2 regions of the Blautia sp. aa_0143 genome follow, and region 2 is predicted to be linked to the other one. Evidence: riboswitches for the same ligand, from Rfam matches in the RefSeq annotation. Region 2 holds a riboswitch; the other holds the start of a gene.
What was found. A riboswitch is a leader RNA that binds a small molecule or an ion and turns the genes downstream of it on or off. The one in region 2 is predicted to bind cobalamin.
Positions count from the first base shown of each region.

Region 1: another riboswitch for cobalamin. It lies ahead of EAI83_RS02750 (sirohydrochlorin cobaltochelatase); the one in region 2 lies ahead of EAI83_RS09210 (ABC transporter permease).

Region 1 is NZ_RCXU01000004.1:39,286-43,759, forward strand. It holds gene EAI83_RS02740 (ABC transporter substrate-binding protein) at 1-127, opposite strand, end outside; gene EAI83_RS02745 (hypothetical protein) at 124-1,023, opposite strand; gene EAI83_RS02750 (sirohydrochlorin cobaltochelatase) at 1,145-2,437, opposite strand; cobalamin riboswitch at 2,600-2,774, opposite strand; gene EAI83_RS02755 (NAD(P)/FAD-dependent oxidoreductase) at 3,163-4,474, opposite strand, start outside.
Region 2 is NZ_RCXU01000015.1:39,698-44,171, reverse strand. It holds gene EAI83_RS09220 (ABC transporter ATP-binding protein) at 1-373, opposite strand, end outside; gene nikC (nickel transporter permease) at 354-1,217, opposite strand; gene EAI83_RS09210 (ABC transporter permease) at 1,233-2,162, opposite strand; cobalamin riboswitch at 2,299-2,472, opposite strand; gene EAI83_RS09205 (MATE family efflux transporter) at 2,620-3,978, opposite strand; gene EAI83_RS09200 (ABC-2 transporter permease) at 4,134-4,474, opposite strand, start outside.

The sequences.
Region 1 (4,474 bases), on a different contig from region 2:
TACTGTGATCAAAGGTAAGGCCTGGAATATCCGCAGGCTTATGTTCTGTCTCTGCTGCCTGCACTGCAAAAGCACACCCCAGGATCAGGGTCAGCGTCAGAAATATGTATGAAATTATTTTTTTCATTTTTCTTCCTTTTTCATGCTCGAAGAATCAAAATTCAGGGTATACTCAATCTCGTGAGGAGTACTCATGGCTACAGTATCTGCAGTCACTTCCATTTCTGCGTCAAAGACTGTGACCGGGATCTCAAATGTGGAGTTTCCGTCTTTGTTCACCGGCTCATATTTTTCGCCGTCCACGATCATGTAATCATAATTCGGACTGCTCCAGATGATGGTTGCCGTAGCTTCTTTGTCCTTGATCTCTACTTTAGCTGGAGATTCTACAGATGCTCTTCCTGTTCCGCCTGTAAGGGTTACATCCGTCTCATAGGTTCCGTCCTCCAGCTTCAGCTCTTCCGGTTTTTTCCCTTCGGATTTTTTGTCGTCAGAGGTTTTTACAGGATTCTTTACGCTGACTTTATGGTCGTACCATTTGCCTTTTTCTCCCAGGATCGCCACGTTAAATTCCTCACCAATGGCCGGTACCGGGATATCAAATCCGTAAACCTCCTCTGTATAACCATCGCTGTACTTCACTGTATCTGTGGTCGGCTCAATGATCTCTGCTCCGTCCTTCTGGGCATCCTCGGCAGTTCCCGCAAACAGGTTAACGATCTTCTTGGAAACCAGACTTACGTGGATGGTCATTTTACCATCTTTGACCGTGAGCTCTCCTTTTTTGTCATTGGCCTCATTTACATGAAACATGCTGCTGTCTGTACCAAACTCTGCTGTATAAACGCCATCTTCCAGGGTATCTGCTTTGGCTGCATCTGTATCCTTTTCTTCGGAAGCTTCTGCTTCCTCACCGGACTCTGTTTTTGTTTCATCTGTTTTTGCCATCGCAGGCACAGAGCCCAGCACCAGGACTGATGCACTTGCCATTGCAAGAATTAAGTTTACATAGCGTTTTTTCATGATAATCTTCTCCCTTCCATAGATACAGCAATCTGCCCGGAAAACAGTCTTCCTGATCTTTCCGGGCAGTTACATTGATTTCTTATAGGTATCTGAACTCACTCAGATATTTTTATATTTATTATTCTGCGGACTCCTCAGCAGAATCAGCCTCTGTATCTGCTGCTGCATCAGAATCTGCGGACTCCTCAGTGCTTCCCAGAGAATCGATGGCTGCCTTTGTATGCTCTACATAAAGCTTCTCAACTGCTTCGATTCTTCCAAGACCCTCGATCTGGCAGTCAACCTTATCGAAGTTTCCGGATGCTACAAACTGGCTCTTCCAGGAATCCTCCTCATCACCGGCCATATCGTTATTTGCATGGTCTCCGGCAACAACCATCAGCGGACGAAGAACAACGTTCTTGTATCCTGCTTCTTTTACCTTCTCGATAACCTTGTCGCAGGCTGTATCTTCCGGCTTACCCTCTACAGTACCGATGAATGCGTTCTTCAATCCAAGGTTTTCCATCTGTGTCTGCATCTGATCGTATGTAACGTTAGCTGTATGAGATGTTCCATGTCCCATGAATACGAATGCTGTGCCAGCCTCAGCTGCTGCATCCATGCTGTCAAATCCGGCCTCTTTGCAAGCCGTATCTGTGATTGCCTGAGCAACGGCTTTCTTGTCATCATTGATCACAGTTGCATCGTCTCCAACCTCACCGAGCATTGGCTCTGCGATAGCTACAGACTCGAATTTATCTTTATAGCCATTGATCGCTTCTGTCATCTCATCGTACTCAGCACCATGCATCAGATGGGTAGGCTGTACAACCAGATTCTTAACACCATTCTCTACTGCACGGTCAAGAGCCTGCTGCATGTTATCGATCACTTCATCATCTCTTGCCTCTACATGGTTGATGATGATCTGTGCTGTAAATGCTCTTCTTACAGACCAGTCCGGATAAGCTTCTGCAAGAGCATCCTCGATTCCCTTGACATCCTCTGCACGGCTGTCATTGAAGGAAGTACCAAAGCTTACAACAAGAAGTTCATTCTCACCGATCTCATCCTGGTTACGCGGATCGTCCTTGGAAGCATCTCCTGTGTCACGTCCGAAATAATCCGGATCTGCATTCTCACCCTCTACCAGTTCTTTCTGAGCATCTGTCAGAGCATCCCATGCTTCTTTGGCTGCCTTGCAGTCCTCATCTGTTGTGTCGTTTCTTTCCTGTACATAGATCTTGTCGATCAGAGCTGCTACATTATCTGCTGCTTCCTGATCTGCATCAGAAGCCTCTGTGGTATCAGCTGCCTCAGCGTTCTCTTCTGTAGCAGAATCCTCTGCTGCCATTGCTGTTGTAGCCGCACCCATAGAGCATGTCATGGAAACTGCGAGCATCAGAGCTAACATTGTTTTTCTTTTCATTTCTCATTGTCCTCTTTTCATGTATTTCCAGAATACTGATATGTACAAAAAAGCAGCAGCTCTCTGCGGCCGCCTGCTCACACATGATTCTCTGCGCAATACAAATACATAAAAAGAAGTTCTGTATTGTTATGGAGAATACCGATTCGTAAACCGCGAATCCCTGAATCTCACAATAAGGCAGTTCTCCTGACTTGGTTCCACGCTGCTTTCCCTTCCCGGTCTCCCAGTGGTTATAAAAGCAGCTCCCCTTTCACAGTGACGGTATCGTTCCGGATTCTCACCGGATTCTCTTTTGCACATCCGACTGGATGCAACCTTATCATTATAACATTTGCACATATTTTCTTTTACCTGGTTATCTAACTTTTACCACAAACTCATAAATTTGTCAAGATTGATGTCAGACGATTCACGATTTTCTGTGATCTTCACTCACAAAAAATACCTCGCGAATTATTACCAGTGAACAGTAACCGGTTTTCTCCCTGTATCTGTCAGTTATTATCAGAATACTTTCTCCAATATTCATGCATATCCTGCATAAAAAACAGCCCCTTTCTGTCATCACCCTGATATCAGAAATGGACTGTCTTACACTGGATATTCGCAATCCGCTTCGCTACTTGCTCATAACAGATAAACTGCTCTGCAGTTTATCTAGTCAAGCGGATATTCGCAATCCGCTTTGCTACTTGCTCATAACAGATAAACTGCTCTGCAGTTTATCTGTTAAAATACTCCTGCTCCAGGTATCTGGCTACGTAGACTCCGCTGGCAGATGCATGGGACAGAGAATGGGTCACGCCGCTACAGTCTCCGATAACAAAGAGACCCTTGTGGCAGGTTTCCAGATTTTCGTCGATCTCGACCTCCATGTTGTAGAATTTAACCTCAACGCCATAAAGCAAAGTATCATCATCTGCGGTTCCCGGTGCGATCTTATCCAGAGCATAGATCATCTCGATGATGCCATCTAGGATACGTTTCGGCATAACAAGGCTTAAATCTCCCGGTGTCGCAGAAAGTGTAGGTGTTACGAAACTTTCCTCAATACGGGCTTTTGTGCTTCGTCTTCCGCGGATCAGATCTCCAAACCGCTGTACCATAACACCACCGCCAAGCATATTGGAAAGTCTTGCAATGCTCTCACCGTATCCGTTGCTGTCATGGAACGGCTCTGAGAAATGCTTGGATACCAGAAGGGCAAAGTTTGTATTGTTGGTATGCTTTGCCGGATCTTCGTAGCTGTGACCGTTTACTGTGATGATACCGTTGGTATTTTCATTCACGACAACACCTCGCGGGTTCATGCAGAAGGTACGGACCATATCCTCAAACTTCTCAGTTCTGTAAACGATCTTGCTCTCATAAAGCTCATCTGTCAGACGGCTGAAAACCTCTGCCGGAAGCTCCACACGGACTCCGATGTCCACACGGTTGGAAAGAGTCGGGATCTTAAGCTCTGTACATACCGTCTCCATCCATTTACTTCCGCTTCGTCCTGCGGAGATGATACAGTAAGTTCCCTCGTAACGCTCATCTCCTACAAAAACTGCATAACCGTCTTCAGTTTTTTCTACTTTGTCAACAGATGCGTCAAAATAGAAGTCCACATGGTCTTTCATTTTTTCATAGAGGTTCTGAAGTACCACATAGTTGATATCTGTTCCCAGATGGCGGACTGATGCATCCAGAAGATGCAGGCCGTTCTGAAGGCAGAGCTTACGGATCTCGCTGTTTGTGGTAGAATAAAGTTTGGTTCCCTCACCGCCATGCATCAGGTTCAGTTTATCTACATATTCCATCAGCTCTGTAGCTGTATCCTTGCCGATATGCTGGTACAGAGTTCCGCCAAACTGATTGGTGATATTGTATTTTCCGTCGGAGAAAGCGCCTGCACCGCCAAATCCCTTCATGATCGCACAGGTTTTGCAGTGGATACAGGATTTTACTTTCTTTCCGTCGATGGGACATTTTCTTTTTTCCAGAGGATGACCAGCTTCAAAAACCGCGATCTTTTTCTCCGGATCATTA
Region 2 (4,474 bases):
GATGTTTTCTCAGTCCTTCCAGAAGCAGTTGTTCAACTGTAAAGAGCGGATCGAGAGCAGCGGTCGGATCCTGAAAGATCATTCCGATCCTGTCTCCGTATAACTGTCGTTTTTCTTTTCCTGATAACTTCAGAAGACTCTTTTCGTTCAGTGTCACATCTCCGGATATCACCTTTCCATTTCCTGCAAGCAGATTCATGATCGTCAGAGAGGTAACTGACTTGCCGCTTCCGCTTTCTCCCACCAGAGCATGGATCCTTCCGCGTTTTACTTCCAGGCTGACATCTTTTACTGCATGAACCATTCCGTGAGAAGTCTGAAACTCCACATGTAGTCTTTTTACCTTTAGAACATCATTTTTGGGCTGTTCCATTCTGTATTCCCTCCCCCAGATAATTAAATGCCAGAACAATGATCATGATCAGTATGCCCGGATAAAACATCAGTCTTGGATAAGTCTGAATATAACTTCTACTGTCACTGAGCATGATCCCCCATTCCGGTGTCGGTGCCTGCACACCAAGGCCGATAAAGGAAAAACCGGCAATTGACAGAATGATCGAACCGATTTCCATTGTTGCCAGTGCGATTACAGATGGCAGGATATTTCTCAATACATGCCTAAATATGATCCTTGCGTGGCCGCAGCCGCCGGCTTTTAGTGCGGTCATATAATTTTTATTTTTTTCCTGAAGTGTCAATGCTCGGGCAAGCCTTGCATATTCTGCCCAGGATACGACCGATAAGGACAGGATCAGATGAGCGCCGCTGGCTCCTACGGTTCCTGCAATGGCAAGTGCCACAATAAAGACCGGCATAGCCATAAATACATCAATGATCCTCATAATTATGGAATCGATTTTTCCACCTACATATCCGGCAAACAGTCCGATCGGCACCCCGACACATACGGTGATCAGAAGCACCGTAAAGCTATAGCTCAGTGAATACCGGCTGCCCCAGAGAAGTCTTGATAAAATACATCGTCCCAGCTGATCAGTACCTAAAGGATATGCCGCCGACGGATTCTTTAATTTTATCGAAACATCCACAAGCAGTGGATCATGCGGCGCCAGTACAGGTGCAAAAATAGCTGCCAATGCAAAAATTATGACCACCATCAATCCTATTTTTGTTTTCGGTGACCGGAATACCTGTTTCCAGTACAGATTCTGGATCATGCTTTTTTCTGTTTTCTGCTTTCTTCTGCTTCCCATTCTATGATCTCTCCTTTACTTTAACTGGATTCGCCGGTCAATCGCAGAATAGGCGATATCCACAAGAAAATTTAATACTACAATGCCAACAGCCAGAATAAAGATAAAACATTGCAGCACCGGAGTGTCTTTTGAGATCACGGATTTCAATGCCAGATTTCCGATTCCCTGAATTGAAAAAATACTTTCTATCACAGCTGAGCCACAGAAAAAACCGATCACAATTGATACCAGACGTGTAAGCACAGGAATCAGGATATTTTTCAGACCATGACGCAAAATTACATTTACAGATGACAATCCCTTAGCTCTGCTGGCACGTATGTAATCCTGCTTCAGCACCTGTATCATATTGGTACGGATCAATCTCGTCATAATTCCAAAGAAACTGATATCCATGGCAAATGCCGCAAGAATCGGGATGCCTCCGGCATCTCCTCCGATCACGGAAATCACTTTTAGCTTTACTCCAAATATATAGAGCAGCATCAGACCGATCCAGAAAGACGGCATAGATACACTGAGGGACGACAAAATGCGAATGACTTTATCCAGAACTCTGTTTTCATAAATTGCCGACAAAATTCCAAGAGGGACTGATACGATCATCAACAATAAAAACGAAGTAACTGCCAGTTTAAATGTCTGTGGAAAATATCTTTTTAATTCCTCAAAAGCCGGTTTTCTGGTAGAATATGATTTTCCAAAATCGCCATGAAGTGCCTGATCCAGCCATTTCCCGTATTGTACCAGCACCGGCTGATCCAGTCCTTCCTCATGCCGTACTTCTTCTACCTGCTCCGGTGACGGATGCTCATATTTTTTCTCCGCCAGCACTCTGGCAGCATCACCTGCCGATATAAAACTCAGCATAAAAATAATAAATGTAACCGCCAGCACTACCGGAATCATAAATATAAAACGCTTTGCAATTACTTTTCCCATCTTCATCTCTCCTCATTTTTCATCTGTTTATTCGGTTAAAATAAAAAAAGCTGATATGATCCAGCATCATATCAGCACAAAAAACAAACCTCTACCTCAAGCAGAGCTTATTCCTTCTGTATCCCATCCGAATCAGAATTCTTCTGTCAAAAAGGCAAGTCTCCTGACTCCAGTTCTTCCTACTTACCATCTTCCCGGATCTCTCCAGTGATATTTTGGTTTTCGTCCCTGTCACAGTAGCGGTGGCTGTTCTGGCATTTCACCAGATTCCTTATTAAGTACTTTGTACACCCTTCTGACTATTCAATTTTCATAGTTGCAATGAATAAATATTATAATATCATACTTTTCTTTTTATATAAATAGTTTTTTGTCAAATATAAAATATCTGAACATTTCATAGTGAAACCCGGATATTTTCTGCCTGTATTATTATAAATCTCTTAAGTAAATAACATTATGTATGAACGGTGACTTCTTTATATTTCCGTATAATGATCATATAACTTACGAATAATAAAACAGCTGCACTGCTCCATGCACAGATCTCTGCATAGTATATTCCATCTTCACCGATCAGTTTTGGCAGCAGCAGCGCAACACTGACACGCATTATAAATTCTGCAATGCCGCTGGCAAGCGGAATCAAAGTATTACCCAGGCCCTGGATAGCGGAACGATACACATACAGCAGATACAGCACCCACAAAAAGACAGCCATGATAAACAAATACTTATATGCTATATCCAATACCTGTCGGGTCTGATCCGGTTCACCGGATACAAACAGGGACAGTACATTACGTCCAAACAGTACCATCATGCCGGAAATGAAAGCCGAAGTGAGCACTGCCATATAAGTGCCGCTGCGCACGCCTTTTCGAATCCTCTGGTATTTTTTTGCACCAAGATTCTGGCCCACATAGGTTGTAATAGCATATCCATATGAAACGGCAGCCATCTCCAAAACCCCATACAGCTTGTTCGATGCCGTAAATCCCGCCACAAACAGAAAACCAAATCCATTGATCACATACTGTACCACAAGTCCTCCCACGGAGATGATCACATTCTGTATCGCAAGAGGAACCGCCAGTTCCAAAAGCCGCAGGCTCATAGAGGGCTGCCTGTAAAAGTCCTTCTTTTCCAGGCGGATATCCGGGATTTTACGTAATACGATCAAACAGTACAAGGCAGAAAATCCCTGCGCGATAACGGTCGCCACTGCTGCTCCGGCTATACCCCAGCCAAAAACCGCCACAAATAACAAATCCAGTCCCACATTGATCACTGCTGCCACTGTCATTGCGATCAACGGAGATCTGCTGTTTCCAAGTGCCCGAAGGATCGCTGCAAATATATTATAAGCAGCTATGATCGGGATTCCTGCAAAGATCAGCCGCAAATATAGCATTGTCAGATCAATGACATTATCCGGTGTCTGTAAAAATAAAAGAACATGATAAACTGTACCTTCACTTACTGCGAGTACGACCACAGACAGTAATGCTGTCATGATATAGCTTTTCGCTACTGCACATTTCAGATTTTCCTTTTCCCTTGCTCCATAATACTGAGATACAAGAATAGAAAAACCCTGTGTGATACCTGTCATAATCCCCAACACCAGCCATACCAGCCAATCTCCGGCACCTACTGCCGCCAGTGCTTTAACTCCTACCACTTGTCCGACGATCATGGTGTCTGCCATTGTATAAAACTGCTGAAAAATATTTCCAAGCATCATTGGTATGGCAAAAGTTATGATCAGTTTTCCGGGAGATCCGGCAGTCATATCTTTTTCATTAGTTCCCATAAGAATCTCCTTTTCTTTTCATCCTTGACCGCTATTTTACAAGGGACTCTTACGAAACACAAGCCTATTTTTTCACAAAGTTTTTCTCATATTTTTGGTAGCTATTACATCTTTATAATCATTATTTTTAATGGATCATCTTTGCCACGCCTATCTTAAAACTCTTTCTTCTTCATGGCGCTCATACTATACTTATACGAAGCAAACCATATAAGCAGACTTAGCACAATGAGGGCAATCCCGATTTCAAGATCCCCTATTCCCCCTATCATATGCAGAATACTTTCTTTTAATCCCAAGTTAGTCTTCACAAAAGATCTAATTGTATAACAAATCGCAAAAATAATTAAAATTGCGATTGGCAGCACAATTCGCCCTTTCTCTCCTTCGAACCTTATCCTGATCGCGATCATAATTCCCGCAATTGCCTGAAACACAAAAAATGTGATCAACTCCATTGCCAGCATTTCCAGATCAAACACCTCTTCAGGATTTA